One region of the Pseudomonas sp. P8_229 genome, then DNA from elsewhere that is predicted to be linked to it. Evidence: predicted binding sites of a transcription regulator. Region 1 holds the regulator's gene; each other region holds the start of a gene.
What was found. The regulator sigma-54, encoded in region 1, starts transcription at its own class of promoters, with help from an activator protein. The targets are predictions, from matches to a motif close to ANTGGCATNNANNTTGCTNT.

Region 1 (7,973 bases):
CGATCACGTCAACTGTGGCCAGAGCAGCAACGACATCATCCCGACCACCATCCACGTCAGCGCCGCCCTGGCCTTGCACGAACAACTGCTGCCAGCGCTGCTGCACCTGGTACAGGTGATCGAAAAGAAAGCCGGGCAAGTGCATCACCACATCAAAACCGGTCGCACCCACCTGATGGACGCGATGCCGGTGCGTATGAGCCAGGTGCTCAATGGCTGGGCGCAGCAGCTCAAGGCCAATATCGCTCACCTGCAGGATTTGTTGCCGAGCCTGCAGTCGCTGGCGCAGGGCGGTACGGCAGTTGGCACCGGGATCAATGCGCATCCTGAGTTCGCCGCGCGTTTCAGCCGCCAATTGAGCCAACTGACGAATGTGCAGTTCACTCCGGGCAAGGATCTGTTCGCCCTGATCGGTTCGCAGGACACCGCCGTCGCCGTCTCTGGGCAGCTCAAGGCCACCGCTGTGTCGCTGATGAAAATCGCCAATGACCTGCGCTGGATGAACTCGGGCCCGCTCGCCGGTCTCGGAGAAATCGAACTTGAGGGCCTGCAACCGGGTTCGTCGATCATGCCGGGCAAGGTCAATCCGGTGATCCCGGAAGCCACCGCGATGGTCGCCGCGCAAGTCATCGGCAATGACTCGGTGATCACCATCGCCGGGCAGTCGGGCAACTTCGAGCTGAACGTGATGTTGCCGATCATCGCCCAAAACCTGCTGAGCAGCATCGAATTGCTGGCCAATTCCAGTCGCTTGCTCGGTGACAAAGCCATCGCCAGCTTCAAGGTCAATGAGTCGCGGCTCAAGGAAGCGTTGTCGCGCAACCCGATTCTGGTGACCGCGCTCAACCCGATCATCGGCTACCAGAAAGCCGCGCAAATCGCCAAGCAGGCCTACAAACAGGGGCGCCCGGTGATCGACGTTGCACTGGAGCACACCGACCTGTCCCGCAGCCAGCTGGAAGAGTTGCTCAATCCCGAGAAACTCACCGCCGGCGGCGTGTAAATCCCGCAACCGCTTTGGAGGTTCACCATGGAGCACTGGAAACGCACGATCGAACGGGCCAATCGCTGCTTCATGCTCGGCGAGCTGATCGATGCCCGCGAGGCTTACCTGCAAGCCTTGGCCCTGGCGCAAGTGTTGTTCGAACGCTGGGCCGATGCTGACGAAGCGGTGGCGGCCTGCGTCATCTCCCACCACAACCTGGCGGATCTGCACTTGCGCCTGAACCAGCCGGAGGAAAGCGCCGAGTACCTCTGCGCGATCCATCATCGGCTGCTGGAGACCATGCAGGACGAGCGCTTGCGCCCGGCCCTGCGTGAAGCGGCGCTGCGCCAGAGTAGCAAGACCTACGTCGAGCTGCTGAGTTTCATCAGCGAGCACGGCGAATACCCGCGCACGCAACGCCTGCTGCACCCGGATACCGGCAATGCGCGCCGCGCGTCAGCCGCACATCACCATGGAGTTCACTGAAATGGCTTTTACCTTGCCTGCCTTGCCGTACGCCTATGACGCCCTGGAACCGCATATCGATGCGCAAACCATGGAAATTCACTACACCAAGCACCACCAGACCTATATCAACAACCTCAACGCGGCGGTCGAGGGCACTGAGTTTGCCGAGTGGCCGGTCGAGAAACTGGTCGCCAGCGTTCAGCAACTGCCGGAAAAACTTCGCGCCGCAGTGATCAACCAGGGCGGCGGACACGCCAACCATTCGCTGTTCTGGGAAGTCATGGTGCCCAACGGCGGCGGCAAGCCGGACGGTGCGCTGGCCATGGCGATCGATGCACAACTGGGCGGCCTCGACAGTTTCAAGGAAGCGTTCACTAAAGCCGCGCTGACCCGTTTTGGCAGTGGTTGGGCCTGGCTCAGCGTGACGCCGGACAAGCAACTGGTGGTGGAAAGCAGCGGTAACCAGGACAGCCCGTTGATGAACGGTAATACGCCGATTCTCGGTCTGGACGTCTGGGAGCACGCCTACTACCTGCGTTATCAGAACCGTCGGCCGGAGTACATCAACGCGTTCTACAACGTGATCAATTGGCCGGAAGTCGCTGCGCGTTATCAGGCCGCACTGGTTTAAGTCTTCTATAAAAACAATCCAAGGCAGGCTATGGGCACTGAAACACTGGCGATCGGCGGTGGGCGCATGTTTCGTTACGCGGTCGGGTCGCTGTTGCTGCTGGCGGGCATGACCTTGCTGGCGGCGCACGGGCTGGAATGGCTGGATCTGGAGCCGAGGCTTTCCCGGGCGTTGCAAGGCGGGGCGATCTGCGCCCTCGGCACGGCGCTCGGGGCGGTGCCGGTGCTGGTGATCCGGCGCATGCCGCAGATGCTCAGCGATACTCTGCTGGGGTTTGGCGCCGGGGTGATGCTGGCCGCCACGGCGTTTTCGCTGATCGTGCCAGGCATCGCCGCCGCGCAAAGCCTGGGCATGACCCCGTGGGGCGCCAGTGGTCTGATCTGCCTGGGCATCATGCTCGGTGCGTTCGGCCTGTACCTGGTGGATCTGCGGTTGTCCGGCGCTTCACCGGAAATGCTTGTTGGCACCCTTGAGCACCCGGTGATTCCACCAAGAATCTGGCTGTTCGTCTTCGCGATCATTGCCCACAACATTCCCGAAGGCATGGCAGTCGGTGTGTCGGCCGGTGGTGGCATGGTCGACGCGGACAGTCTGGCGATGGGCATTGCCTTGCAGGATGTGCCGGAGGGGTTGGTGATTGCGCTGGTGCTGGTCGGGGCGGGGATGTCGCGGGTCAAGGCGTTCTTGATCGGCGCGGCGTCAGGTCTGGTCGAGCCGGTGTTTGCGTTGCTGTGTGCGTGGCTGGTCAGCCTGGCAGAGCTGTTACTGCCGTTGGGGCTGGCGCTGGCGGCGGGAGCGATGTTGCTGGTGGTGACTCATGAAGTGATCCCCGAGTCGCGACGCAATGGTCATGACAAGCTCGCCAGTCTTGGCTTGCTGATCGGCTTCTGTCTGATGATGGTGATGGATACAGCATTGGGCTGAAGTTTAGAAAGGGAGCAAGCAAGCTCCCTCTCTACACGGAGTCAACCACCTTCGTCGAAGTAGTTGTTGATCAACGCCACCAGTGCATCCAGCGCTTCCTGTTCCTGATGGCCTTCAGTACTCAGATAGATTTTCGTGCCCTTGCCGGCGGCGAGCATCATCATCGCCATGATGCTTTTGCCGTCCACCGTGGCTTCAGGGGTGCGACCCACTCTGATGGTGCAATCCGGGTACTGGCCTGCCACGCCAACGAACTTGGCCGACGCGCGGGCGTGCAAGCCCAGTTTGTTGATGATTTCGATTTCCAGAGCAGGCATCGCGGTGTGAATCCTTTAAGTGAGGTCGCGGTGGCGAACCTGGACGTTCTTCAGGGTTTTCTGCAGGGCCTGACCCAGGCGTTCGGTCAGGTAAACGGAGCGGTGATGCCCGCCGGTGCAGCCAATGGCAATGGTGACGTAGGCGCGATTGCTCGCGGCAAAGCGCGGCAGCCATTTATTCAGGTAGCCGAAGATGTCCTGATACATCTCTTCGACTTCCGGCTGCGCCGCCAGGTATTCGGCGACCGGTGCATCAAGACCCGATTGTGCGCGAAGTTCCGGCTTCCAGTACGGGTTGGGCAGGCAGCGTACGTCGAACACCAGATCGGCATCCACCGGCATGCCGCGCTTGAAGCCGAACGACTCGACCAGAAAGGCCGTACCCGGCTCCGGCTGGTTCAGCAGGCGCAGCTTGATGGTGTCGCGCAACTGGTACAGATTCAGATTGGTGGTGTTGACCTTGAGGTCGGCCAGGTCGGCGATCGGGCCGAGCAGGGCGGTTTCGTCGTTGATTGCTTCGGCCAGCGAGCGATTGGCGGTACTCAGTGGATGGCGCCGACGGGTTTCCGAGAAACGCTTGAGCAGGGTTTCCTCATCGGCATCCAGATAGAGCACATCGCACTGGATATGGCGGCTGCGGACTTCCTCCAAAAGCTCGGGGAAGCGCGACAAATGGCTTGGCAGGTTGCGGGCATCGATCGAGACGGCTACCAGCGGCTGGGCCAGCTCGGTGTGAACCAGAGCGCGCTCGGCCAATTCAGGCAGCAGGCCGGCCGGCAGGTTGTCGATGCAGTAGTAGCCGTTGTCCTCAAGGACATCCAGGGCGGTACTTTTACCCGAGCCGGAACGGCCGCTGACGATGATCAAACGCATGATTAATGACCGTTTTGCTCGCTCAGGACAACCTGATACAAGGCTTCGTTACTCGGTGCGCTGCGCAGTTTTTCGCGCACTTCCTTGCGATCGAGCATGCTGGCGATCTGGCGGAGTAATTCCAGGTGAGCATCGGTGGCCGCTTCCGGGACCAGCAGGACAAACAGCAGGTCAACCGGTGCGCCGTCGATTGCATCGAAATCGATGGGGGCGTCAAGGTGCATCAATGCGCTGATGGGCGCTTCGCAGCCTTTGAGACGACAGTGGGGAATGGCGATGCCGTTGCCGAAACCGGTAGAGCCGAGTTTTTCTCGGGCGATCAGCGCTTCGAAGACATCCTGCATCTCCAGATCCGGCACTTCGCGGGCGATCAGGTTGGCAATCTGTTCGAGGGCTTTCTTTTTACTGCCGCCCGGCACGTTCACCAGGGAACGGCCGGGGGTCAGGATACTTTCAAGTCGGATCATGGGTTGGGGGTGTTAACGACCTGTTGCGCCCTGGAGGAGGCTCTGGGTCTTTTCCTTATGCTTTTTGAGTTGGCGATCCAGCTTGTCGGTCAGTGAGTCGATCGCAGCATACATGTCGGTATCTTCTGCGTTGGCGACCACTTCGCTGCCGGGAATATGCAAGGTGGCTTCGATTTTCTGCTTCAGTTTTTCGACACACATCGTGACTTGCACGTTGGTGATCTTGTCGAAATGGCGCTCCAATCGTTCGAGTTTCTCGTTGATGTAGGTGCGCAGCGGTTCGGTCACTTCCAGTTGGTGTCCACTGATGTTGACTTGCATACAGCTTCTCCTTCGTTGCCAGTGCATAAAGCGGCAGGCTGGATAGCCTGCCACTGGAACGCTGTAACGTGGCTTACATCAACCGCTTGCGTTCGCTCGAAGGCGCGATCCCGAGGGATTCGCGGTACTTGGCGACGGTGCGGCGAGCCACCTGAATGCCTTGTGCCTCCAGTAAACCAGCGATTTTGCTGTCACTCAACGGCTTTTTCTGATTTTCCGCTGCAACCAGTTTTTTGATGATCGCGCGGATCGCCGTGGACGAGCATTCGCCGCCTTCGGAGGTGCTGACGTGGCTGGAGAAAAAGTATTTCAGCTCATAAATACCGCGTGGGGTATGCATGAATTTCTGCGTGGTCACCCGGGAAATCGTCGATTCGTGCATGCCCACCGCCTCGGCGATGTCGTGCAGGACCAACGGCTTCATGGCCTCGTCGCCATATTCCAGGAAGCCGCGCTGGTGCTCGACGATCTGGGTGGCCACCTTCATCAGGGTTTCATTGCGGCTTTGCAGGCTTTTGATGAACCAGCGCGCTTCCTGCAGCTGATTGCGCATGAAGGTGTTGTCGGCGCTGGTGTCGGCACGGCGAACGAAACCGGCGTACTGAGCGTTGACCCGCAGGCGCGGCACCGATTCCTGGTTCAGTTCGACCAGCCAGCGTTCGTTGTCCTTGCGCACAATGACGTCGGGGACCACGTACTCGGCTTCGGTCGATTCGATCTGCGAACCCGGGCGCGGGTTGAGGCTTTGTACCAGTTCGATGATCTGGCGCAGCTCATCTTCCTTGAGCTTCATGCGCCGCATCAGTTGGCTGTAGTCGCGGCTGCCGAGCAGGTCGATGTAATCGCTGACCAGACGCTTGGCTTCGTTCAGCCACGGGGTCTTGGCCGGCAGTTGGCGCAGTTGCAGCAGCAGGCATTCGCCGAGGTTGCGGGCGCCGATGCCGGCCGGTTCGAACTGCTGGATGCGGTGCAGGACGGCTTCGATCTCGTCCAGCTCGATGTCGAGCTCCGGATCAAAGGCGTCGAGAATTTCTTGGAGGGTTTCGTCGAGGTAGCCCTGATTGTTGATGCAGTCGATCAGGGTCACGGCGATCAGGCGGTCGGTGTCGGACATCGGCGCCAGGTTCAATTGCCACAACAGATGGCTTTGCAGGCTTTCCCCGGCGGAGGTGCGGGTGGTGAAGTCCCACTCGTCATCATCGCTGCTGGGCAGGCTGCTGGCGCTGGTCTGGTAGACGTCTTCCCAGGCGGTATCGACGGGCAATTCGTTGGGGATGCGCTCGTTCCATTCGCCATCCTCCAGGTTGTCCACCGTCGGTGCGGTTTCCTGATAGGAGGGTTCCTGAATTTCGGTGTTGGGTTTTTGTTCGGCGTTGTCGGCCAAAGGATCGGAGTTGTCGAAGTCGTCGCCTTCTTCCTGGCGTTCGAGCATCGGATTGGATTCCAGGGCCTCCTGGATTTCCTGTTGCAGGTCCAGGGTCGACAATTGGAGCAGGCGGATGGCCTGTTGCAGCTGCGGTGTCATCGTCAGCTGCTGGCCCATTCTCAAGACTAGCGATGGTTTCATGGCAGGGGCTTAACACCTTATTCGCCGGCGCACATGCGCCATCCACTACAGGGCGCCGAAGCGCCAAACTTAAGCAAATTATATGCCTGAAACTGAAGTGTTTGCCTAGAGCGCTGTAACAATAAAAGCTTATAAAACTTTGTTGACGTATCGCCTCAAAGCGCGGTGAACATCTTTGAGGCGTCGTGTTTGCCTAGAGCGCTGTAACAATAAAAGCGTATAAAACTTCACTTCAACGCTACAGCACTCTGCCGGCTGGTCGAACTCAATCGCGCTTTAGAGGCGGAACTCGTGGCCCAGGTACACTTCCTTGACCAGATCGTTGGCCAGGATAGTCGCGGAATCACCTTCGGCAATCAGTTGACCGTCGTTGACGATGTAGGCGGTTTCGCAGATATCCAGGGTCTCACGCACGTTGTGGTCGGTGATCAGTACGCCGATGCCCTTGGCCTTGAGGTGGTGGATGATCTGCTTGATATCGCCGACCGAGATCGGGTCGACACCGGCGAACGGTTCGTCGAGCAGGATGAATTTCGGTGCGGTGGCCAGGGCGCGGGCGATTTCCACGCGGCGGCGCTCACCACCGGACAAACTCATGCCGAGGTTGTCGCGGATGTGGCTGATGTGGAATTCCTGCAGCAGGCTTTCCAGCTCCTTGCGACGACCGGCCTTGTCGAGTTCTTGACGGGTCTCGAGGATGGCCATGATGTTGTCGGCCACCGACAGCTTGCGGAAGATCGACGCTTCTTGCGGCAGATAGCCGATACCGGCCTTGGCGCGACCGTGCATTGGCTGATGGCTGACGTCCAGATCATCGATCAGCACGCGGCCCTGATCGGCCTGCACCAGGCCGACGATCATGTAGAAGCACGTGGTCTTGCCGGCACCGTTCGGGCCGAGCAGGCCGACGATCTGGCCGCTGTCGATCGACAGGCTGACGTCACGCACAACCTGGCGGCTTTTATAGGCCTTGGCCAGGTGCTGGGCTTTCAGAGTTGCCATTACTGGGCCTTCTCGTCGGTTTTCTTCTTCGGCTGGATCACCATGTCGATGCGCGGGCGCGTCTCGGTGACTTTATTGCCGGTAGCGCGGCCGGCGCTGGCCAGTTTTCTCACTGTGTCGTAGACAATTTTCTCGCCCAGGGTGGTGTTGTTGTCCTTGTCGACAACCTTGGCCTTGTCGATCAGCACGACACGGTTTTGCGCGGCGTGGTACTGGATCGTCACGCCCCAGCCCTGTACAGGCTTGGTGTCACCCTGGGTCTGCAGTTGCTCGAAGTAGGCAAGGTTGCCCACCGAGGTCACCACGTCGATGTCGCCGGTCGGGGTGCGGGTGATGGTGACCGTGTTGCCTTTAACGATCATCGAACCCTGGGTGATGATCACATCACCTTTATAGGTGGCGATGCCGTTCTTGTCGT
Region 2 (7,973 bases), 1.3 Mb from region 1:
ACCTGGAGCGTCGGTACGCAACTGGCCATTGGCAGTCTGTTGGCGATGTTGCTGGCGGTCGGATCTGCAGTCTGGTTGCTGCGCAGCAAACTGGCACCACTGAGCGACCTGGTCCGTCAGGCTGAAGCTTTGGGCGCCGGTGATCTGAGCGTGCGTCTGAACGTGTCGAGCAATGACGAAATCGGCCAACTGTCCCGTGCGTTCAACCAGATGAGCCAGGCGCTGTCGACCATGGTCGAGCACATCCGCCGCTCCTCGGAAGAGGTCAACAGCCGCGCCCAGGCCCTGTCCGGTTTGTCCGGCGGAGCGTACGAAGGCATGGAGCAGCAGTCCGGCGAAATCACCAGCATGGCCGGCGCGGTGGAAGAGTTCAGCGCGACCTCGCTGAACATTGCCGACAACATGGGCGCAACCCAGCGTCTGGCGCAGGAAAATGCCCAACAGACCCAGATCGGCCGCACCTCGATGGAAGAAGCTTCGTCCTCGCTGGAGCAAATCGCTGGTGCACTGAACACCACCGCTACCGTGATCAACACCCTCGGTCAGCGCTCCCAGGAAATCGGCGGCATTGTCAGCGTAATCACCTCGATTGCCGAACAGACTAACCTGCTGGCGCTCAACGCTGCGATTGAAGCCGCGCGTGCCGGTGAGCAAGGCCGTGGCTTTGCGGTGGTCGCTGACGAGGTGCGCAACCTTGCTTCGCGCACTCGTCAGGCGACTGACGAAATCTCCGGAATGATTCACAGCATCCAGCAGGAAACCGGCAACGCGATCAGCACCATGGAGCAGGGCAATGTGCTGATGCAGGAAGGCTTGTCGCGTAATGCCAATGTCGCCTCGGCACTGGCGCGCATTGATGAGCAAAGCCGTTCGGCAGGGCAGCAGTTTGCGGCGATTACCACGGCGACGCAGGAGCAGAGCAGCACCGCGACGTTGCTCAGCAGCAACCTGCAAAGTATTGCACTGGCCAACAGTGAGCAGCGCGAAGTGGTTTCCAATCTTGCGGTGACCGCGAAAGAGCTGGAGAAGCTGGCCGCCGATCTGCGCTCAGAGGTAGATCGCTTTCGTTGATGCGGCGTGCCGGCTACTGGTACGCGGAGAGGTCTTCGCTGGAGTCGACCTCTCCCCATTCTCCCGAATAGGCAACGGCGTCGATCGCTACTCGACCGGCGTCGATGGCACGCTGCAGCGCCAGGATGTTTATTTTTCGGGGCAGTCCATTTGCGAGTGGCGCTGTCATTTTCATTGTGTTGCCGGCCGATATTGCAACGCCTCTGCCAGATGCTCGCGCCGGATCTCGTTTTCCTGCCCCAGATCGGCCAACGTCCTGGCGACCTTGAGAAGTCGATGCGCCGAGCGCAGCGACAGGGTCAGCCGTTCACAGGCTGACTCCAGCCAGGTCTCGTCGGCTGTGGATAATTTGCAGTGCCGCTTCAACCCCGGCAGATCGAGAAACGCATTGGCACAACCCTGACGCTTTTGTTGGCGCTCACGCGCTTCGGCCACCACGGCTGCTGCACTGGCGCTGTCCTCTCCTGGCGGCACTGCCGGATTCAGTGCCGTCGCTTCCCGCGCCACCGTCAGGTGCAGGTCGATCCGATCCAGCAACGGTCCCGACAGTTTGTTGCGATAGCGCTGCACCATGTCTGGGGTGCATGAGCACTTGCCGCTGGGCTCGCCAAGATATCCACAGGGGCACGGGTTCATCGCCGCCACCAACTGGAAACGCGCCGGGAATCGCACGCGATCCTTGGCTCGGGCGATCACGATTTGTCCGGATTCCAGAGGCTCGCGCAGAACCTCCAGAACCTTGCGATCAAACTCAGGCAGTTCATCGAGAAACAGCACGCCATGGTGGGCGAGAGTGATTTCGCCGGGTTGCGGTTTGGAGCTGCCGCCGACCAGTGCCGGCCCCGATGCCGAGTGGTGCGGCTGACGAAAGGGACGTTGTGGCCAATGCGTCAGCGGCGCGCCACTGGCGACCGATTGAATCGCCGCCACCTCCAGCGCCTCGCACTCGGACAACGGTGGGAGCAATCCCGGTAGTCGGCTGGCCAGCAACGTCTTGCCGGTACCCGGAGGCCCACTGAACAACAGGTTATGCGCGCCCGCTGCGGCAATCAGCAGCGCCCGCTTGGCGGCCTTTTGCCCCTGGACTTCGTTGAGGTCGGGATAGGGTCTGGCGGCATGGATCAAACCGTCCGACACGTAAGGTTCAACCGGCGTGTGCCCGTTGAAATGCGCCACCGCCTCCAGCAGATGATCTACCGCAAACACCTTCAAGCCCGAGGCCAGGCACGCCTCCTCGGCATTCGCCCGCGGCACCACCAGTGCCCGCCCGGCCTTGCGCGCCGCCAGTGCCGCCGGCAACACCCCGCGCACCGGGCGCACCGCGCCGGATAACGCCAACTCACCCAGGCATTCCACATCATCCAGCGTCAGGCACGGCACCTGCACACTCGCCGACAGAATCCCAAGGGCGATCGCCAGATCAAACCGCCCGCCATCCTTGGGCAAATCCGCCGGCGCCAGATTCAAGGTGATCCGCCGCGCCGGAAACTGCAGACCGGAATTGATGATCGCGCTGCGCACCCGATCCTTGCTCTCCTTCACTGCGGCTTCGGGCAGGCCGACCATGGTCAGCGACGGCAGGCCGTTGGCCAGATGGACTTCGACGGTGACAGCGGGGGCTTCCACGCCAATCTGGGCGCGACTGTGGACGATGGAGAGGGACATGGTCGTTCCTTGAGCTGAATCGGGAGCCGCTTCCTGCGGTTTTTGAAGGGTAGTTGGGGAAGGGTGATCTGGCGGGGTAATGGCGGGGGCGAATTTTCACTGGATGTTGCGGGTAGTGGCCAACCAATTTCGAGGCGAAAAAAAACCGCCTCGAGGAGACGGTTTTTAGTTTGCAGGCTTTGGTGAGGCCAAGACCTGCGCATCCTTAGTGGACACACTCACGTCCGTTGAGACTATGTATGTTTGCTCGTTGAGGCAAGCACCCGAGTCAACTTTCACCCATCAGTACCGGTCTGGATGGATTGAAGCAGTCATGCCCGAATACGAGGTCATGGCCTGATAAAACTTGTTTAAATTGCCTCTGAGGGGCTGCAATACCATCTGTTTTGACGATGCCCGCTCATGGAGCGTTCGCAAAGTGTGGTCGGGGGAGTAAAGATTTCATGTTCCTCGACACGGTGTGAGACCCGTGCCGGTGTTTTTTTGGGGAACTCACACCCGGCCGCCTTAGCAGACACACTCACGTGTAGTCCCGAAGATGTTCGCACGCCGGAAAGTACATCGGCGGTTTGGCCCCACGCAAGGAGGGCCAAAATATGTCTAAGTTTCTTAAACATATGTGGCGCCTCGTCAGGATCGCGTTATGGGCTTATCGCCTGTACGAGTTTCTGCGAGACCGTTGGAGTAATTCGTAGTAGAGGATTGATCTGACGGAAGCCGCTCTTGCCTCGGCAGGAGCGGTTTAATTTCTACCAGCAAAATGAAGGTATTTCTGCGCAGGACTTGCAGTCCTACTCGGCCGCCGGCGTCAGCTTCGCTTCAAGCTCCGCCACCTTTGCTTCAAGGCTTTCAAGGCGAGCACGAGTACGCGCCAGGACAACCATCTGGCTATCGAATTCTTCCCGGCTCACCAGGTCGAGTTTGCTGAAGGCGCTTTGCAGCAGCATCTTCAACTGGCTTTCGATTTCGGCTTTCGGCAGCGGGGTGTCGCCGCTGAAAAGGCGGGAGGCGGTGTCGCTCAGGGCGTCGAGGAAGTCTTTGGGCGCGAGCATGGAATGTGTCCTGTAAACAGTGGCGGGCAGTGTATCACGCAGTGTCTATAGTCATTGACGCAGGCACGAGTGCACGCTTTTCGCGCAAGCGGACGGACGGCGACGCACCGTTGTTGTGCGTAACCGTCGGGGCTTTTTTGCGCAAGCGCCTGCGGCAGCGGCCAAAGGATTGAAATCAGAGGAATTTGGCGAGATGGCAAGCTTTCTGCTTAGTCGGTAGTGACCCATGCACTGATGCAGTCGCTGTGACGAATGCAGTGCGGCAGGCGGAGCGGGGAGTTTCGTCAGCAGCGGTTAGCTGGCGTCAGTCGGGCAGCTAAGGCCGACGATGCGTTACAAAGCCAGGCACTGCGCTTAGACTTGAGTCGGGTTTGTTTTCCTGGGGCAAGTCCACCAATTCGGGAGAGAGTTTCATGAAGCTAGTCACTGCCATCATCAAGCCGTTCAAGTTGGACGACGTGCGCGAGTCGCTGTCCGAAATCGGCGTGCAGGGCATTACCGTTACTGAAGTCAAAGGCTTCGGCCGGCAGAAGGGTCACACCGAGCTGTATCGCGGGGCGGAGTATGTGGTCGATTTTCTGCCCAAGGTGAAAATCGACGTGGCCATCGACGACAAGGATCTGGATCGGGTTATCGAGGCGATAACCAAGGCTGCCAACACCGGCAAGATCGGTGACGGCAAGATCTTCGTGGTCAATCTGGAACAGGCGATTCGCATCCGTACCGGCGAAACCGATACCGACGCGATCTAAACGCCGCCACAAACCCAACGCCCCAGGAGAAAACAATATGACTCTGCGTAAATTCGCAGGGCTAGGCGCCCTGTTGTCCATCGTAATGCCCGGCCTGGCTATGGCGGCAGATCCGGTGGCGCCTCCAGTCCTCAATTCCGGCGATACCGCCTGGATGCTGACCTCCACAGCCCTCGTGCTGTTCATGACTATTCCGGGCCTCGCGCTGTTCTACGGCGGCATGGTGCGGTCGAAAAACATTCTTTCGGTGATGATGCAGTGCTTTGCCATTACTGGCCTGGTCACCATCCTGTGGTTCCTTTATGGCTACAGCATGGCGTTCGACACCACCGGGATGGAAGCCAACGTCGTCAACCTGAACTCCTTCGTCGGCAGCTTTGCCAAGGCCTTCCTTGCGGGCGTTACGCCTGCCAGCATTACCGGCCCGGCAGCGCTGTTCCCTGAAGCGGTGTTCGTCACTTATCAAATGACCTTCGCCATCATCACCCCGGCGCTGATCGTCGGTGCCTTCGCCGAGCGCATGAAGTTCTCCGCGATGCTGGTGTTCATGGGCGTCTGGTTCACCCTGGTCTATGCACCGATTGCGCACATGGTCTGGAGTGGTCCGGGTTCGTTGCTGGGTGACTGGGGCGTGCTCGATTTCGCGGGCGGCACCGTGGTCCACATCAACGCTGGTGTCGCCGGTCTGGTGGCGTGCCTGGTACTGGGCAAGCGCAAAGGCTTTCCGACCACCCCGATGGCTCCGCACAACCTCGGTTATACCCTGATGGGCGCGGCGATGCTGTGGGTCGGCTGGTTCGGCTTCAACGCAGGTTCCGCCGCAGCGGCCAACGGCACCGCCGGCATGGCGATGCTGGTCACCCAGATCGCTACCGCTGCCGCGGCACTGGGCTGGATGTTCGCCGAGTGGATCACCCACGGCAAACCTAGCGCACTGGGCATCGCCTCGGGCGTGGTTGCAGGTCTGGTGGCAATTACGCCGGCAGCCGGTACCGTGGGCCCGATGGGTTCGCTGATCATTGGCCTGGCGGCCGGTGTGGTGTGCTTCTTCTGCGCCACTACGCTCAAACGCAAACTCGGTTACGACGACTCCCTGGATGCCTTTGGCGTGCACGGTATCGGCGGTATCCTCGGCGCGATCCTCACCGGTGTGTTCGCCGCACCGGCCCTGGGCGGCTTCGGCACCGTGACCGATATCGCATCGCAAGTGTGGATTCAGTGCAAAGGCGTCGGCTTCACGGTGATCTACACCGCGATCGTCACCTTCATCATCCTTAAGGTACTGGACGTGGTCATGGGCCTGCGTGCCACTGAGGAAGAAGAAGCAGTGGGTCTGGACCTGGCACAACACAACGAACGCGGCTACAACCTGTAAGTACCCGCATTAAAAAACTTGCCCGGCTTGCCGGGCATTTTTTTGTCTGGGATTTGTCATTGAAGTACAGGCTGAAAGGATTTTTCGTACGGCTTTGGTCGTGTTTACGACGGGCGTTTTTCTGCGGCCAATCGCTTACATCATTGCGGGAATATTAGGGTCTTTGTTTTTTCCCTGAGCGCGCTAGAATGCGCCCCGAACGTGCGGAGAACTGTATGTGGCAACAGACTCTGATAACCCTGCGGGCACGGCCCCGGGGCTTTCATCTGGTAACGGACGAGTTACTCGCCGGCCTGCCTGAACTCAGGGCGTGCCGGGTCGGTCTGTTGCATTTGTGGCTGCAGCATACCTCGGCGTCGTTGACCATCAACGAGAACGCCGATCCGGCGGTCCGTCGCGACTTCGAACGATTTTTCAATCGTCTGATCCCACAAGGAACAGACGGCTATGAGCATAACGACGAAGGCCTGGACGACCTCCCGGCGCACTTCAAGGCCAGCGTGCTTGGCTGCCAGATCAGCTTGCCGGTATCGGCGGGTCGCCTGGCTCTGGGAACCTGGCAAGGCGTTTATCTGGGCGAGCATCGTGATCATGGCGGTGCTCGAAAAGTCCTTGCCACCTTGCACGGTGAAGGGGCGTAAACCGTTGGTCACCAATGGTTACTGATTTTTTAACGGCGACTTTCGACAGTTGCCAAAGCTGGTCTATAACTAATCTGCTTTTCGCAAGTCATGAGGTAGAACATGAGCGACGATGATCTGGAAAACGACGACCTCGAAGTAGGCGACGAAGACGAGGCCGAGGAAGGCTTGGAAGCAGCAGCGGAAGACGTTGCTGACGACGATGGCGGTGACGATACGCCGGCCCCGGCTGCCAAAGGCAAAGCCAAGGCTGCGGTGTCGGTAGACGAGTTGCCGAGCATTGAAGCCAAGAACAAGGAACGCGACGCCCTGGCCAAGGCCATGGAAGAGTTCTTGTCGCGCGGCGGAAAAGTGCAGGAAGTGGAGGCCAATGTGGTCGCCGATCCTCCGAAGAAGCCGGACAACAAGTACGGCAGCCGCCCTATCTGAGGCGTGCCGCTTGCTTGCTGAAAAAGCCCGCCGTCGCTGCGGGCTTTTTCATGCCTTTAGAAAATGCACGACCCGCTGCGGTCACTGTGGCGAGGGGATTTATCCCCGATCGGTTGCGCAGCAGCCGTGAAGTCAGATTGCGTGGAGTGTCAGGACTTTCGGGTTTGCTGCATCTGGGGCCGCTTCGCAGCCCATCGGGGATAAATCCCCTCGCCACAAAAAGGCGGTTTTGTGTCAGGCGGAAGTGGCATTCCAGCGCGCAAGCACCGCCGGCAAATCGCTCAGGCTGCGGATTTCGGCATCCGGCAAACGATCCGCTTCCCAGACCTTACCCGCCGGGTTGAACCAGATCGCCCGCAACCCGGCCTGCTGCGCCCCGGCAATGTCATCACCCGGATGATCACCGATATGCACGGCGGTTTCGGCCGTGGCGCCACCGCGCTGCAAGGCTTCATGAAACAGTCGCGCATCCGGTTTGGCGATGCCGATATCTTCCGCGCACAACGCAAACTTGAAGTAATCCGCCAGGCCCAATCGACGCACATCGGCATTGCCATTGGTGACTACGCCAAGCGAGTAATGATTGGCGAGAATCTCCAGCACCGGCTCGACCTCGGGGAACACCTCGATCTGGTGCCGTGCATGCAGAAACACTTCAAAGCTCTTGTCCGCCAGATCCGAGGCTTCGCGGTGGGCGTACCCGGCCTCCTCCAATGCGTGGAACAGCACCCGCCGACGCAATGCGCTGATGCGGTGCTTGAGGCCTGGTTCACTGGCCAGCACCCGCTCGCGAATTGCCCACAAATGCTCCACCGGCACCGCGCCCAGGTTCGGCGCATGTTCGCTCAGCCATTCGCGCAATATCGCTTCGGCGCTGACGATCACCGGGGCGGTGTCCCACAGGGTGTCGTCGAGGTCGAAGGTGATCAACTGGATGTTCATTAATCGTCGCCTTTGCTGCGTTTGGCCCGTGGGTGGGCGCTGTCGT
Region 3 (7,973 bases), 2.0 Mb from region 1:
GCAGGAAACGCGGCAGAGTCTGGACATGGCGCAGGAGGTGGGCTTCGATCCGGGCCTGAGTCTGCGCGCCTTGCTCAGTGCGGTCGTGCAGCAGAGCAAGGCCGTGCGCAACGCCGAAGACCTGGCCGACGAGTTGCGTTTTCTCGCGGAAAACCTCGACGACGATCAGGACTACGGCTTCATGCGGCCCTGATTGCGGTCAGTGGCGCGGGTCGAAATCGCCGGAGAACATTTCGTCTTCGGCATCCGCAGCCACCGGAATCTTGTGTTCTTCGGACGCCCAGGCGCCGAGGTCGATCAGCTTGCAGCGATCGGAGCAGAACGGGCGAAACTTGTTCTCGGGGATAAATTCCACGGGGGCGCCACAGGTTGGGCATTCTACGGTCGGGATCTGGCTCATGACTGGCCTCCGGATAAAGTCAGGTAAAAGTGATGCAGGCGTTCGACTTCGCTGTGCAGCCAGGCGAGGTCGCGGTCGTTGACCACCACATCGTCGGCACGGCTCACGCGGTCTTCGCGGCTCGACTGGGCCTTGAGGATCGCCTGAACCTGCTGTTCGCTGGTCTGGTCACGCTGCAAGGTGCGTTCGATCTGCAGTTGTTGCGGGGCGTCGATCACCAGGATGCGCTGGGTCATCGCGTATTGCCCGGATTCGATCAGCAGCGGCGAAACCAGAATCGCGTAAGGCGATTTTGCCAGCGCCAGATGGTGGGCGATTTCCTCGGCGATCAGCGGATGCAGCAGGGCTTCGAGCCAGCGACGTTGCTCCGGCACTTCAAAAATCAGCTGGCGCAGGGCGGCGCGGTTCAGGGTTCCGTCCGCCTGCAGTACATCCGGGCCGAAGTGCTCGGCAATCTTTGCCAGTGCCGGACGGCCCGACTCGACCACCCAGCGCGCTGCGTGATCGGCGTCGACCACGTGGATTCCGAGGTCGATGAAGTGCTGGGCCGCGGCGCTTTTGCCGCTGCCGATGCCGCCGGTCAGACCGAGAATCCAGGGTTTTTCCACAGGGGTATTCATTTCAAACCGACAAACTGCCAATAGAAGTCGGTTATTTGACCACCCCAGAGCAAGGCAATCCAGCCGGCAATTGCCAGATACGGGCCGAAGGGGATCGGCGTCGAGGTTTTCTGTTCGCGCAGACGCAGCACAATCACCCCGACAACGGCCCCCACCAGCGATGACAACAGGATCGTCAGCGGCAGAATCTGCCAGCCACCCCAGGCCCCGAGCAGCGCCAGCAGCTTGAAATCACCATGACCGATGCCGTCTTTGCCGGTCAGCAGCTTGAACAGCCAGAACACCGACCACAGCGCCATGTAACCGGCCACCGCGCCCCATAGTGCCGCGTGCAGCGAGACGAACACTGCGAAGCTGTTGACGATCAACCCCAGCCACAGCAACGGCAGCACCAGCACATCGGGCAGCAGTTGATGTTCGGTATCGATCAGGCTCATCGCCAGCAGCCCCCAGGTGAGGACGATCAACAGACCGGCCGGCCAGCCAAAACCCAGATGCCAGGCGATGAACGCCGAGAGCAGACCGCAGGCCAGTTCAGTCAGGGGATAGCGCTTGCTGATCGGGGCGGCACACGCAGAACAGCGTCCGCGCAGGAACAGGTAGCTGAGCAGCGGGATGTTCTCCCATACACGAATTCGGTGGCCGCATTGCGGGCATTCGGAGTGCGGCAGTATCAGGTTGTAAGTCGGCAGTGGCGTATCACTCGGCAGGCCGAGGACGTCCTGAGCCTGCTGGCGCCAATCGCGCTCGAGCATTTTCGGCAGACGCCAGACCAGCACGTTGAGAAAACTGCCGACCACCAGACCCAGCAGCAGTGCAGTGAAAACGAAGGCCAGCGGATACAGACTGAAAAGTTCGTCGATAGGCATGTCAGATCGCTGAGCCGAGTTGGAAGATCGGCAAGTACATGGCCACGACCAGACCGCCGACGATGACACCGAGCACCACCATGATGAACGGCTCCATCAGGCTGGTGAGGTTGTCGACCATGTTATCCACTTCGTCCTCATAAAAACCGGCGACTTTGTCGAGCATGTCATCCAGCGCGCCGGATTCCTCGCCGATGGCGGTCATCTGCACCGCCATGTTGGGGAACACTCCTGTGCTGCGCATCGAAAAATTCAGCTGCATGCCGGTGGCGACGTCCTGGCGGATGCGCAGCACCGCGCGCTTGAACACCACATTGCCGGTGGCCCCGGCCACCGAATCCAGTGCCTCCACCAGCGGTACGCCGGCAGCGAAAGTGGTCGACAGGGTACGGGCGAATCGGGCCACCGCCGACTTGTACATCAGTGTGCCCACCAACGGCACTTTCAGCAGCCAGGTGTCTTTGCGGTCGCGCAGTGCCTGGGACTTTCTCAGGGCGTGACGCGTACCGAAAAACACCGCAATCAGTGCACCAAGCACCGCCCACCACCATTGCTGCATGAATTCGGAAATGCTGATCACCATCAGCGTGAAGGCCGGCAGTTCAGCACCGAAGCCGGAAAATACCGCCTGAAACTGCGGCACCACTTTCACCAGCAAAATCCCGGTGACGACCATTGCCACCAGCACCACGGCGGTGGGGTAGGTCATGGCTTTCTTGATCTTGGCCTTGAGCGCTTCGCTTTTTTCTTTATAGGTCGCGACTCGCTCCAGCAACGTGTCGAGCGCGCCGGACTGCTCGCCGGCATCCACCAGGTTGCAATACAGTTCATCGAAATACTGCGGTTTCTTGCGCAGGGCGGTGGCGAAGCTGTTGCCGGCGGCAACCTCCTGCTTCACCTCGTCCACCAGTTTGCGCATCGCCGGGTTGTCGAAGCCTTCGCCAATGATATCGAACGACTGCAGCAGCGGCACGCCGGCTTTCATCATGGTCGCCATCTGGCGGGTGAACAACGCGATGTCCTGGGCCTTGATGCGTTTGCCGAAACTCAGCAGGGAGACGGATTTCTTGCGCACCTTGCCGGGGTTGATCCCTTGTTTACGTAGCTGGGCCTTGATCAACGCGGGGTTCTGCCCGCTCAGTTCGCCGGTGACCTTGCTGCCTTTGCGGTCCGTGCCTTCCCAGGCGTAGATGCTGATTTTCGCTGCCTTGACCGCCATGTTCAGTCCTTGGTGACCCGGTTGATTTCTTCCAGGCTGGTGATGCCTTGCATGGCCTTGCGCAGGCCTGAGGTGCGCAGATCGTCGAAACCGTCGTGACGCATCTGGCTGTCGATTTCCAGCGAGTTGCCTTCGGCCATGATCAGCCGTTGCAGCTCGGGTGTGTTTTTCACCACTTCATAAATCCCCACGCGTCCCTTGTAGCCGCCGTTGCATTGATCGCAACCGACCGGCTCATAGATCGTGAAACTGCTGATCTGTTCCGGTGGGAAGCCTTCCTTGATCAGCGTTTCGCGCGGAATCTCGATCGGTTTCTTGCAGTGGCTGCACAGCTTGCGTGCCAGGCGCTGGGCGATGATCAGGCTCACCGAGGTGGCGATGTTGAAGCCGGGAATGCCCATGTTGTGCAGGCGGGTCAGGGTTTCGGCGGCGCTGTTGGTGTGCAGCGTGGACAACACGAGGTGGCCGGTCTGCGCGGCCTTGATCGCGATCTCGGCGGTTTCCAGATCGCGAATTTCGCCGACCATGATCACGTCCGGGTCCTGACGCAGAAACGAGCGTAATGCCTGGGAGAAATCCAGCCCCTGTTTCGGATTGACGTTGACCTGGTTGATGCCTTCCATGTTGATTTCCACCGGGTCTTCGGCGGTGGAAATGTTGATGTCGACGGTATTGAGAATATTGAGTCCGGTGTACAGCGACACGGTTTTCCCCGACCCGGTCGGGCCGGTCACCAGAATCATCCCCTGCGGCTGCTTGAGCGCGGCCATGTACAGGTCTTTCTGCGCCGGTTCGTAACCCAGGGCATCGATGCCGATCTGCGCGCTGGACGGATCGAGAATCCGGATCACCACTTTCTCGCCCCACAGGGTGGGCAGGGTGTTGACCCGGAAGTCGATCGACTTGCTCTTCGACAGGCGCATCTTGATCCGCCCGTCCTGGGGTTTGCGCCGCTCCGAGATGTCGAGGCTGGCCATGACTTTCAGGCGTGCGGCGATCCGCCCGGCCAACTGAATCGGCGGTTTGGCCACTTCGCGCAGGATGCCGTCGGTGCGCACCCGCACCCGGAAGTTCTTTTCGTAGGGTTCGAAGTGCAAGTCCGACGAGCCACTCTTGATCGCGTCCAGCAGCATCTTGTGCACGAAGCGCACCACCGGGGCGTCATCGGCATCGAGTCCGCCGATATTCTCCTGTCGGCTGTCGTCGACGGATTCGACGTCCACCCCGTCGAGGTCGACGTCGGCCATCTCTTCGAGGCCGCTGGCGTGGGTGTCGAAAAATTTCTCGATGGCATCGCTGAGTTTGTCGTCTTCCACCAGGATGGCTTCGGTACTCAGTCCGGTGCTGAACTGGATATCGTTGATTGCCTGATGATTGCTCGGATCGGAAATGCCCACGAACAGCTTGTTGCCGCGTCGCCACAAGGGCAGGGCGTGGTGCTGACGCACCAGTTTTTCACTGACCAGGCCCTTGGGCTGGGTTTCCTTGTCGAGGCAATTGAGGTCCATGAAGGCCATGCCGAAATGCTCGGAAGCGATTTCGGCGACCTGGGAACTCCTCACCAGTTTGTTCTGCACCAGGTAGCTGACCAGCGACAGCCGATTGCGCTGCGCCTGTTGCCAGGCTTGCTGGGCGCTTTTTTCCGTCAACAGTTCAGCCTGTACCAGTTGCTTGGCCAGACCGCTCAGAGCGATGTCATTCATGGGGATTCCGCACGCTTGCCGTTCATGACTTATAGCCTAGTCAAGTGACAGCGCCACACACGTCGGGCACAGGTGACAAAAAGTGTCAGATAGTGCGGTTGTCGGTTGTAGGAAAGGCCTTCGCATCGTGGGCATGCCGAGTATTCGGGCGAGCGAGCGGTTGGCATGGGCTATGCTGAGCCCATCTCAGATCATGAGATTCCGACTCATGCATGGAGCGTATCTATGAAACAACAACAGGGCTTTACTCTGATCGAGCTGCTGATCGTGGTGGCGATCATTGGCATTCTGGCGACTATCGCCTTGCCGCAATACTCCAAATACCAGGCACGTTCGAAAGTGACTGCGGGTCTGGCGGAGATCAGTGCACTGAAGGTGCCGTTCGAGGACACCATCAATCAAGGCACTGATCCAACGCTATTACTGGTGGCCGGTAGCGCTACAGCGACCACCTCCAACTGCACGCTGGCGGCGTCGGGAACCGCCTCGACCGGTGCCGGCACTATCACCTGCACACTGGTGAATGCTCCAGGTCCGGTGCTCGGTAAAACCATTACGTTGACCCGTACCGGTGCTGCAACCGGCAACACCTCCGGCGTCTGGAGCTGTGCGTCGACCGTCAACCCGGACTACGCGCCTAAGGGTTGCGCAGGCACCGGTGCCTGATTGAGTCAGCGTCCTGAGATGCCCCGCCATGCGGGGCGTTTTTGTTTTCGGCCTTCAAAAAAAGCTTCAGGAATTTCAGCGGGTTAGGAACTTTCCGAAAAGCCGCAACTTGCATGTCGATAATGCACTTGTCATGCAAATTGCATGATTTCGGAAATTTGCTGAATTTATAAATTGTTGATTTATAACGATTTGTTGTCTTTCGAGAAGTTGGCACAGCCTTCGCAATATCTCCAGTAACCCTGCTGACAAGACAACCAGCAGACTTTCCAGAAAAACAGGAGTTACTCGTATGAAGAAGTTCGCTATCACTGCCGCTGCTGCTACCGCGCTGACCCTGACCATGGCTTCCGGTGCATTCGCCCAATCCACCCAAGCTACCCAGGCTCCAATGACTCTGGCTGCCGGTGAAATGACCAAGGCTAAAGAAGCTACTTCCGATACCTGGATCACCACCAAAGTCAAAAGCGATCTGGTCACCGAAAAAGGCATTCCAGGCACCGACATCAAAGTAGAAACCAACAAAGGCGTCGTTTCCCTGTCGTCGACTGTTGCTGTCACTGAATCTCAGAAAGCCACCGCTGTAGCGATTACCAAGAAAATCAAAGGCGTCAAAGCGGTCTCCGCTGACGGCCTGAAAGCCGAGTAAGGCATGACTTCTCGCCTGGACCGGGAGAAGGCGCGACAGACGGGCCGGGCAATACGTCTGCCGCAACTTTAGAGTTCATGCGAACGGTCACACGGATGTGACCATTACGGGCCCCGGCACTTGTGTCGGGGCCTGTTCTATTTCTGCGGGAAAGCCCAAAACAACTGTAGGAGTGAGCCTGCTCGCGATAGCGGTGTATCAGTCGATTAATGTGTCGACTGACCCAACGCTATCGCGAGCAGGCTCACTCCTACAAGGGGGTCGATGTGGTTCAGTTACCGCGTTTGCTGTTGATCTGCCGCAGGCGATTGCCTTCGAAGCGCAGGTACTGGTACATGCCGTTGCTCGGGCCGTAGGTCCATTCCTCGACCTGAAACTCTTCGCGGCGGTTGGCGCTGCGCTTGTAGCCGAGGACGTCGCGGCTGACCGGCTCTCCACACTTTTGCAGCACTTCGCTGGCGCGGTCGCCGAGACTGACCAATTGGCTGCCACAGCGCAGCGTATCGGAGGCCAGGGCAGGGCTGGCGGCGAGCATCAGCGTCATCGCAACCAGCCACTTGTGGTTCATTACTCGGCGTCCAGGTGCATCTGCGTCACGACCCGGCCATCGCTTTCGGCCTCGCCAAGATTGGCGTCGATGAAGTACACCCGATCATCGGCCAGTTGGCCCTTGTCGACCAGATAGTCCTTGATGCTGCTGGCGCGTTCCTGACCCAGTTGACGCAGTAATACATCGCTGGAACTCCAGAACTTGATGACGCCGTCACGCATTTTTGCCGTGCGTTCTTCCTTGCCCAGGTCCTTCCATTCAGCCGGTGGCTGGGTTTTCAGACGGGTGCGGTAGATGCCTTCGAGCAGCGGGCCCTTCTCGTTCTCCGGCACTTGCAGCAGGGACGCCTGAGCCGGCACTTTGTCGCCACGGCGCTGGAGCATCTTGTAGTAGTTGTACTGGTATTCGCGCTCCAGACGCTGTTCGGCAATCAACGGACCGTCGCTGCTTTGCGCGGCAGTGCCTTCGATTTCCAGACGCAGGGCCGGACGTTCCTTCAGGGCTTGGGACAGTTTGTCGAGGGCCGACTCGGCGTCCTTGCTCAGGTCGCTGGAACCCGCTGCAAAGGACACGGTACCGAGGTCTTCTGAACCGCCGCCACTGATCAGTCCGCCAATCATCTTGAACGGCGCCGCCGCGGCTTTGACGATCAGGTTGCGCAGGGTCTGCCAGACAATCGGCATCACGCTGAACTGCGGGTTGTTCAGGTCGCCGGTGACCGGCAGTTCGATGGAAATCTTGCCGTCGACGTCCTTGAGCAGGGCGATCGCCAGTTTCAGCGGCAGGCTCACGGCGTCCGGGCTGTCGACTTTTTCGCCGAGTTGCAACTGCTCGACCACCACTTTGTTTTCGGCCTTCAACTGACCCTTGGTGATCAGGTAATGCAGGTCGAGGTTGAGCCGGCCTTTGCGGATGCGGTAACCGGCGAACTTGCCGGAGTATGGCGTCAGGGTGGTCAACTCGACCCGTTTGAAGCTGGTGGCGATGTCGAGGCTGGCCATCGGATCGAACGGGTTGACCGCGCCTTTGATGGTCACTGGCGCATAGCGGTCGACCTTGCCCTTGATGTCGACGCTGGCCGGTTTCGCCTGACGGCTGTCGATGGTGCCGATCTGGCCGTTGAGCTGTTGAATCGCGGTGGCGAAGTTCGGGGTCAGGCTGAAGTCGGCGAAGTTGGCCGAGCCGTCGTTGATCGCAATCGCGCCGATGTGAATGCCCAGCGGCTTGTCTTTGCTGGCCGGTTTCGCCGCGGCGGTTTTCGCACCGCTGTCGGCGGGCTGCGGGATCAGCAGATCGT
Region 4 (7,973 bases), 570 kb from region 1:
CGGATAGCATGTCCAGTTCACCTTTGGTGGCGGCCCTCGATCCGCGCGTGGATGAGCAGGTGGTGCAGGAGCAGATGCAGACCCCGGTTGAGCCTGAGCCGGAGCCGGAAGTGGAGCCTGAGATTGCGCCGGAGCCAGTAGTGGAACCAGGGCCCGATGATGGAACCGATAAACCGACGCCAGACATCAGCGGCGCCAGACCCTGACTGCACATTCTTCCTGACACACCACATTGGATGATTTTGCGACTGCTGCGCAGCCGGTCGGGGATAAATCCCCTCACCACAGGGATCTCAGTGTTACTGGGATTTTTAAGCACAAAAAAGGGCAGTCCCGCCAAGGATTGCCCTTTTTTTATTTGCCTGTCCGAATCACAGGTCGTCTTTATCGAACCGGCGTGCTTCACGCTGCAGCTGATAAACGAAGCGCTCGACGTTGCGTGCAGCCGGGCCACTGATGTTGTGGAAGCGCAGGCCGGCGAAGGTGATGTTGAGCTTTTCTTCGAAGTGCAGATAACGCAGTTCGACCGAGGTCGGCTGATTGCCGAACAGCGGGGCGGCGATGAGGCGGTCATAGACCTGGCCCAGTTGCAGACGGTCGGTGATGTCGCCTTCAAAGCGCAGCTTGCAACCGGTGGCGGAAATATCCAGCAGTTTGCCGTTGATCGGCGCCTTGAGTTTTTCGCCGCCGAGTTCGACGCTGACCAGGTCGGTCAGCTTCAGTGCTGCACGAAAGGCGTTGCGGCGCTGGTGGTAGACCACTTCGGTCGGCAGCTCGCCGGTATAGAAGCGATCGCCTTCGGATTCTTCGATGTTCAACGTGCCGGTGCATTCCCAGGCAATGCGCACACCTTCGTGGAAGCCTTCGACCCTGAAGGGCTCGCCCGCCAGCAGGAAGCGCTCACCATCGCGCGGGATCATTTCATCCAGGGCGATGGTCGCGGTTTCGCGGTCGACCTTGATCAGGTAGCTCTGGAAACGCTGGCTGCGCTCATGGAAGGTGATGATCAGCGGGTCGTGGCTTTCTTGCAACTGGCGCAGGTTGCTGGAGATTTCCAGGGGCGTGGTCAGCACCTTTGGTGGCTGCGGAGTATCATCCGCGCTTAGGGCGTTTGGCACGTTTTCTCAATCTCCAGACAAAATTTGACTACGGCTAGCCAGCATTTTGCCAGCATGTTTCGCGGGTTGATAGTGCAGGCACATCGAAAGGCTCACGCCTGGCTGAGCGTACGCGGCTTGGTGGGTTTGGCGAAAGTGCCAGTCGCGTCATACAACGCGGGTGGCTCGCCCCCGGTGAGGATTTTCAGCTGATTGGCCGTGGTGGCCTGCTGAATCTGGATTGACTGGCCGTTTTTGACATTGGCCGCCTGGCACTGGGCAATCAGGTCGGTCAGCACATCGCTCTCGGACAGCAACTGGTCGCCAATACTGGAGTGGCTGGCCAGTTGCTCCAGACCCTGACGGTCGAGCGGCAGGTTGAGGCTGGCAAGGATTTCGCTGCGCTTGCGGCCATGCTGTTCAAGCAGAATGATCAATGCCTGTTTGCGCGCCAGAATATCTTCGAGCAAAGGCATGTCGCGACCGTGCAAGGCGAGGGACTCGGTTTGCAGTAACTCCAGCAATTGTTGAGCTGGAGCAAAGTCGTCGGTGATCAGTTGCAATAAATTAGTGTCGTGCATGGCTGGCCTTGGGTTCTAAGCGTCCAAAAGCCTGGCGCCGGCAAAAGCCTAGCGCTGGGCTTCGAAGTTGAGCAGTTTGCTGGCTACACGGTTGCTGTCGACTTTGTAGCTGCCATCGGCAATCGCTGCTTTCAACTCGGCCACGCGGGCTTTGTCGACGGCAGGCTGATCACGCAGCTTGTCAGTGACCTTCTGCAACTGTTGAGCCTCATTGCTGAGGTGTACCGATTCCCCGCTTTTTGCGGTACTGGCCGTTTCGGCCGGGGTATTCAGCGGCGCGGAGGTGCCGGTTTCGGCGGTTTCCTTGGCGTTGCTGGTACGTGTACTGCCCGTAAGTGACGAGGAGCTGTTCAAACGGCTGAAATCGATGACCATGTTAAAAACCTCTGGGAATTTGGACGCTTGCCATGTTCTCGGCCATTCCCTGGAAAACTTTAGGCTCACTTTGCAATGAGCTGTCTGCACCGAAGCGTGCCCTGCTGCGGCACAGTTTAGGGAAGCAACGGGACCGGCGCCAGTTTTCTGCGTGAGCGTTTTACATGGCCACTTCCACTTGGCCCGGCGCGATGACTTGCGCCTTGATCACCCGGTTGGAGTTGAGGTTTTTCACTCGAATCTGTTCTTTCAAGCCGCCATTGGCCAGGGCCTCACCGGGCATGCGCACGGCGAGCGTACCGCTGCGGGCGATGATGACCACTTGATCACCCTTGCGCACCACTTCTGCCTGTTCCAGATGCACCAGGGTAATCACCTGATCGGCGACCGTTGGTCGGGTCAATTTCTGTCCGATGGCTTCATCCACCGACGTCAAAAAACCTTGATTGATCTGACTGACGTCGCGTTCACGCAAGGTCACGTCCTGCGGTTCGATAATCCCGGCGCGTTTGAGCGGTCGTGTGGTGGTGACAATCTCGCGAAACAGGCGGACTTGAGCGGGCACGAACACCGTCCACGGCGAGCTTCCCTCGCAGCGAACCTTGACCGTTACCCGACCCAGCGGACGTGCCGGACTCTCCAGTGACGCTGTCAATTCCTTGTCGCACATAGGCATGCGCATACGCGGGTCGAGCTGGTTGACCTCGATTTCATAGCGGCCTTCCGTTTGACTGGTAGCCAGATAGTCTTCTACGGTGAATTCAAGAAAGCCCTGAGTGACGCCGATAAGCATGTCAGGCAAGGTAACCGTATCGGCACCGGCAGGGCTGCCAGCGAAAAAGAAGCAGACGGCAGACACCGCGCACAGCGCTTTGCGGGTGCGGCAGGTCAGGCGTCGAAAAAATGTCGTTTGAGCGTTCATACGAGTTAAAAAGCAAGCGCCGTGCCGTTTAGCAATGAATGTGCGTCGCAACAACACTTGGCGTTGGTGTAGGAGTCTGGGCATGGCTGGTGTAATGGATTCGGTGAACCAGCGCACGCAACTGGTAGGGCAGAATCGCCTGGAGCTGTTGTTGTTCCGTCTCGACGGTCAGCAGCTCTACGGAATCAACGTGTTCAAGGTACGGGAAGTGCTGCAGTGCCCGTCGCTGACGTTGATGCCCAAGTCCAGTCCTGTCGTGTGCGGGGTAGCGAATATCCGGGGGGCGACCATTCCGATCCTTGATCTGGCAATGGCAACCGGCTCGGGGGCGTTGAAAGACAAGAACAACCCGTTCGTGATCATCACGGAGTACAACACCAAGACCCAGGGTTTCCTGGTCCGCTCGGTGGAGCGCATCGTCAACATGAACTGGGAAGAGATCCATCCGCCGCCCAAGGGCACGGGTCGCGATCACTACCTGACCGCGGTGACTCGAGTCGACAATCAGTTGGTCGAAATCATCGATGTCGAGAAGGTGCTGGCGGAAGTTGCGCCGACGCCGGAAGCGATTTCGGTCGGTGTGGTCGATGTCGAGACCCAGAGCAAGGCGCTGTCGCTGCGGGTGCTGACGGTCGATGACTCGTCGGTGGCGCGCAAGCAGGTCACGCGTTGCCTGCAGACGATCGGTGTCGAAGTGGTGGCGCTGAACGACGGCAAGCAGGCGCTGGATTACCTGCGCAAGCTGGTCGATGAGGGCAAGAAGCCGGAAGACGAGTTCCTGATGATGATTTCCGACATCGAGATGCCGGAGATGGACGGGTACACCCTGACGGCGGAAATTCGCAACGACCCGCGCATGCAAAAGCTTCATATCATCCTGCATACTTCGTTGTCGGGGGTATTCAATCAGGCGATGGTCAAGAAAGTCGGTGCAGATGACTTCCTGGCCAAATTCCGTCCTGATGACCTGGCATCCCGGGTAGTCGACCGGATCAAAGCAGCAGATATCAGCTAGGGGCCTTCTGCCCCTGGCGGTCAACACGATTTAAGAGGCGGCATCATTGTCTACGGGTAATTTGGATTTCGAACAGTTCCGGGTCTTCCTGGAAAAGGCCTGTGGCATTTTGCTCGGTGAAAACAAGCAGTACCTGGTCTCGAGCCGTCTCAACAAACTGATGGAGCAGCAAGGCATCAAGTCCCTGGGTGAGCTGGTACAGCGCATCCAGACCCAGCCGCGCAGCGGTTTGCGCGAGCAGGTGGTCGATGCCATGACGACCAACGAAACCCTGTGGTTTCGTGACACCTATCCGTTTGAAGTCTTGAAGAACAAGGTATTGCCCGAGGCAATCAAGGCCAGCCCCAACCAGCGTCTGCGGATCTGGTCGGCGGCGTGCTCGTCGGGTCAGGAACCGTACTCGCTGTCGATGTCGATCGATGAGTTCGAGCGCACGAATCTTGGCCAGTTGAAGATGGGCGTGCAGATTGTGGCGACTGACCTGTCCGGTCTCATGCTGACCAACTGCAAGACTGGCGAGTACGACAGCCTGGCGATCGGTCGCGGTTTGTCCGCCGATCGACTGCAGCGTTACTTCGACCCGAAAGGGCCGGGGCGCTGGGTGATCAAGGCGCCGATCAAGAACCGGGTGGAATTCCGTTCGTTCAACCTGCTCGACAGCTATGCCGCGCTGGGCAAGTTCGACATCGTGTTCTGCCGCAACGTGCTGATCTACTTCTCCGCCGAGGTGAAGAAGGACATCCTGTTGCGCATTCACAGCACGCTGAAGCCGGGCGGGTATCTGTTCCTTGGCGCCTCCGAAGCGCTGAACGGTTTGCCGGATCATTACCAGATGGTCCAGTGCAGCCCGGGGATTATTTACCAAGCGAAATAACCGCATCGGCAACAAACAAAAACGGCAGGCCCGCAAAGGCCTGCCGTTTTTTTGTGCCTGAAATATCTCCCCCACACACCACAAGTCCCCTGTGGGAGCGGGCTTGCTCGCGAAGGCGTCGTGTCAGTCAATATTTGTTTTTCTGACACGCCACCTTCGCGAGCAAGCCCGCTCCCACAGTTGTCCGGCGGTGGTAATGAAAGGGAAGGCAAGCGGCAGAAAAGCGGCAGCCAGCGGAAACCGGTTGCCGCTTTTCTGGCATTGCCACGTTGCCGATAGTTCGCAAAGCCCCGGTTTACAGGGCTTTGCCTGTTTGGCACGGCGCTTGCTAAAGCTCAGGTACGAAAAACCGGTCACCCGAAGGTTCCCGACATGAGCATCAGCTTCGATAAAGCGCTCGGCATTCACGAAAAGGCATTGGGCTTTCGCGCCCAGCGTGCCGAAGTGCTGGCCAACAACATCGCCAACGCCGATACCCCGAACTACAAGGCTCGGGATCTGGACTTCTCCAAAGTGCTTGAAGCACAGACCCAGAAGAACGCCAACGGCACCATCGCCCTGAACATGACCAACAGCCGTCACATCGAAGCTGAAGGCCTGGGCAATGGCGACGAGTCGCTGATGTATCGCACGCCGATGCAGCCTTCGATCGACCAGAACACCGTGGACGCTCAGCTGGAACAGTCCAACTACGCGGAAAACGCCGTGGGCTTCCAGGCCAGCTTCACCCTGCTCAACAGCAAATTCAAAGGGCTGGTGTCAGCCCTGCGCGGAGAGTAATCCATGTCCCTGTCCAGCGTTTTCAACATTGCCGGCAGCGGCATGAGCGCCCAAACCACGCGTCTGAACACCGTGGCTTCGAACATCGCCAACGCCGAAACCGTCTCCTCGAGCATCGACCAGACCTATCGCGCCCGTCACCCGGTGTTCGCCACCATGTTCCAGGGCGGCCAGAACAGCGGCAGCAACTCGCTGTTCCAGAGCCAGGACGCAGCAGGGCAGGGCGTGCAGGTGCTCGGTGTGGTCGAAGACCAGAGCAACCTCGAAGCGCGCTACGAGCCGAACCATCCGGCCGCTGACGCCAAAGGCTACGTCTACTACCCGAACGTCAATGTGGTGGAAGAAATGGCTGACATGATTTCCGCGAGCCGGTCGTTCCAGACCAACGCCGAAATGATGAACACCGCCAAAACCATGATGCAGAAGGTACTGACCCTCGGTCAGTAATAAGGGGCGACTGCCATGAGTGTTACCGATACCACCAGCAGCCTGAGCATGAATGACATCCTGGCGAACTCGTCGAAAAAGACCAGTTCGACCGCCGATGGCATCGCTTCGGCCACCAACAGCTCCACCGGCGGCCAGGCTCTGGGCAAGGATGCGTTCCTGCAACTGCTGGTCACCCAATTGAAGAACCAGAACCCGCTCGATCCGCAGGACAACAGCGCCTTCGTGGCGCAGTTGGCGCAGTTCAGCAGCCTCGAGGGCATTACCACCCTCAACAGCACCGTCAGTTCGCTGGCCGGCAACTACAACTCGTCGCAAGCCCTGCAGGCGTCGTCGCTGGTCGGTCGCAACGTGATCGTGCAGACCAACAGCGTGCAGATGGACGACCCGAGCAAGGGGATGACCGGTTCGGCCACCGTTCCGTCGTCGATTGCTGGCGGCACGGTCACCATCACCGACAGCAGCGGCACCGCGGTTCGCACCATCGATCTGGGTAGCCGCGCTGCAGGCAACGCGAGCTTCACGTGGGACGGCAAGGACAAGGACGGCAACCTGGTGAAGGCCGGTACTTATACCGTCAAAGCCAACGCGTCGATCAATGGCACCTCGACCGACCTGGCGACCTACCTGCCAGCCACGGTCAACAGCGTGACCATCAGCCAGACCGGTGGCGAGCTGATGCTCAACCTGTCCGGCAAGGGCACCGTCGCCCTGTCCAAAGTACAAACCATTGGTATATAGAGCCGACTAACCGGCACAAAGGAGTGGAATATGTCTTTCAATATCGGCCTTAGCGGTCTCTATGCAGCCAACAAACAACTGGACGTGACCGGCAACAACATCGCCAACGTTGCGACCGCCGGTTTCAAATCGTCCCGTGCAGAATTCGAAGACGTGTACTCGGCCACGCGCCTGGGTACCGGCAGCAAGGTCATCGGTAACGGTGTGCGCCTGGCCAACGTTTCCCAGCAGTTCACCCAGGGTGACATCAACAACACCGGTAACGTGCTGGACATGGGCATCAACGGTTCCGGCTTCTTTACCATGAGCAACAACGGCTCGATCTCCTACACTCGCGCCGGTACGTTCAAGGTCGACAACAATGGCTACATCACCAACACTGACTACACCTCGCGTCTGCAAGGCTACGGTGTGGATGCCAACGGCAAGGTCATCAACGGTGTGCTGACCGACCTGAAGATCGACACCTCGAACCTGGCGCCGAAATCCACCTCGCTGGTGACTTCGACCATCAACCTGGATTCGACCGCTCCAGTGATCGACGACACAGTGGCGGCCGGCAAGTTCGACCCGACCAACCTTGCGACTTACACCAAGTCGTTCAGCACGCCGATCTATGACAGCCAGGGCAACATGCACCCGATGGATCAGTACGTGGTGAAAACCGGTGCCAATACCTGGAAGGTGTACACCCTGGTAGACGGTCGTAACCCTGACGCTACCGGTAGCGATCCAAAAGTCACCGCACCCGTGCCTTCGACCATGAGCTTTGACTCCGCTGGCAAGCTGACTCAGGTCAGCACCCTGCCTGGCCCGGTGATCAGCAGCGACTTGAAACTCAGTGGCTGGGTCCCGGGTAACGTGGTCAACGGTACTTTCAAACCCAATGGTGCAGCCGCGAACCCGGCCGGCATCACCATTTCGATGGCGAAGACCACCCAGTACAACGCAGACACCGCGCGTTCGATCCCGACTCAGGACGGTTATGCCACTGGCCAGATCACGAACCTGACCATCGACGGCACCGGTACCTTGTTCGCCAACTTCAGCAACAACCAGAACAAGGCCATCGGTCAGGTTGCGCTGGCCAGCTTCACCAACGAACAAGGCCTGCAAGCGGTCGGCGGCACCAGCTGGAAGG

Region 2: glnK (P-II family nitrogen regulator) is a predicted target of sigma-54. The motif match lies at 3,981-4,000, and genes of this name have one in related genera.
Region 3: QMK55_RS08920 (pilin) is a predicted target of sigma-54. The motif match lies at 4,971-4,990, and genes of this name have one in related genera.
Region 4: flgB (flagellar basal body rod protein FlgB) is a predicted target of sigma-54. The motif match lies at 5,177-5,196, and genes of this name have one in related genera.

Annotation. Positions count from the first base shown of each region.
Region 1 is NZ_CP125378.1:4,005,760-4,013,732, forward strand. It holds gene QMK55_RS17920 (class II fumarate hydratase) at 1-1,003, shown strand, start outside; gene QMK55_RS17925 (hypothetical protein) at 1,031-1,471, shown strand; gene QMK55_RS17930 (superoxide dismutase) at 1,473-2,084, shown strand; gene QMK55_RS17935 (ZIP family metal transporter) at 2,115-3,008, shown strand; gene QMK55_RS17940 (HPr family phosphocarrier protein) at 3,050-3,325, opposite strand; gene rapZ (RNase adapter RapZ) at 3,341-4,198, opposite strand; gene ptsN (PTS IIA-like nitrogen regulatory protein PtsN) at 4,201-4,665, opposite strand; gene hpf (ribosome hibernation-promoting factor, HPF/YfiA family) at 4,678-4,986, opposite strand; gene QMK55_RS17960 (RNA polymerase factor sigma-54) at 5,060-6,553, opposite strand; gene lptB (LPS export ABC transporter ATP-binding protein) at 6,830-7,555, opposite strand; gene lptA (lipopolysaccharide transport periplasmic protein LptA) at 7,555-7,973, opposite strand, start outside.
Region 2 is NZ_CP125378.1:2,712,036-2,720,008, reverse strand. It holds gene QMK55_RS12395 (methyl-accepting chemotaxis protein) at 1-1,071, shown strand, start outside; gene QMK55_RS12390 (YifB family Mg chelatase-like AAA ATPase) at 1,243-2,736, opposite strand; gene QMK55_RS12385 (accessory factor UbiK family protein) at 3,528-3,788, opposite strand; gene glnK (P-II family nitrogen regulator) at 4,202-4,540, shown strand; gene QMK55_RS12375 (ammonium transporter) at 4,578-5,915, shown strand; gene QMK55_RS12370 (secondary thiamine-phosphate synthase enzyme YjbQ) at 6,131-6,556, shown strand; gene sutA (transcriptional regulator SutA) at 6,659-6,985, shown strand; gene QMK55_RS12360 (HAD-IA family hydrolase) at 7,220-7,927, opposite strand; gene xerC (tyrosine recombinase XerC) at 7,927-7,973, opposite strand, start outside.
Region 3 is NZ_CP125378.1:1,982,760-1,990,732, reverse strand. It holds gene QMK55_RS08950 (hypothetical protein) at 1-193, shown strand, start outside; gene yacG (DNA gyrase inhibitor YacG) at 200-400, opposite strand; gene coaE (dephospho-CoA kinase) at 397-1,020, opposite strand; gene QMK55_RS08935 (prepilin peptidase) at 1,017-1,889, opposite strand; gene QMK55_RS08930 (type II secretion system F family protein) at 1,891-3,108, opposite strand; gene pilB (type IV-A pilus assembly ATPase PilB) at 3,111-4,811, opposite strand; gene QMK55_RS08920 (pilin) at 5,037-5,477, shown strand; gene QMK55_RS08915 (BON domain-containing protein) at 5,770-6,126, shown strand; gene QMK55_RS08910 (DUF2845 domain-containing protein) at 6,398-6,694, opposite strand; gene QMK55_RS08905 (DUF748 domain-containing protein) at 6,694-7,973, opposite strand, start outside.
Region 4 is NZ_CP125378.1:4,570,894-4,578,866, forward strand. It holds gene QMK55_RS20660 (MFS transporter) at 1-206, shown strand, start outside; gene QMK55_RS20665 (flagellar brake protein) at 372-1,118, opposite strand; gene QMK55_RS20670 (flagella synthesis protein FlgN) at 1,211-1,678, opposite strand; gene flgM (flagellar biosynthesis anti-sigma factor FlgM) at 1,727-2,053, opposite strand; gene flgA (flagellar basal body P-ring formation chaperone FlgA) at 2,214-2,975, opposite strand; gene QMK55_RS20685 (chemotaxis protein CheV) at 3,058-3,990, shown strand; gene cheR (protein-glutamate O-methyltransferase CheR) at 4,037-4,864, shown strand; gene flgB (flagellar basal body rod protein FlgB) at 5,237-5,644, shown strand; gene flgC (flagellar basal body rod protein FlgC) at 5,648-6,091, shown strand; gene flgD (flagellar hook assembly protein FlgD) at 6,107-6,832, shown strand; gene flgE (flagellar hook protein FlgE) at 6,863-7,973, shown strand, end outside.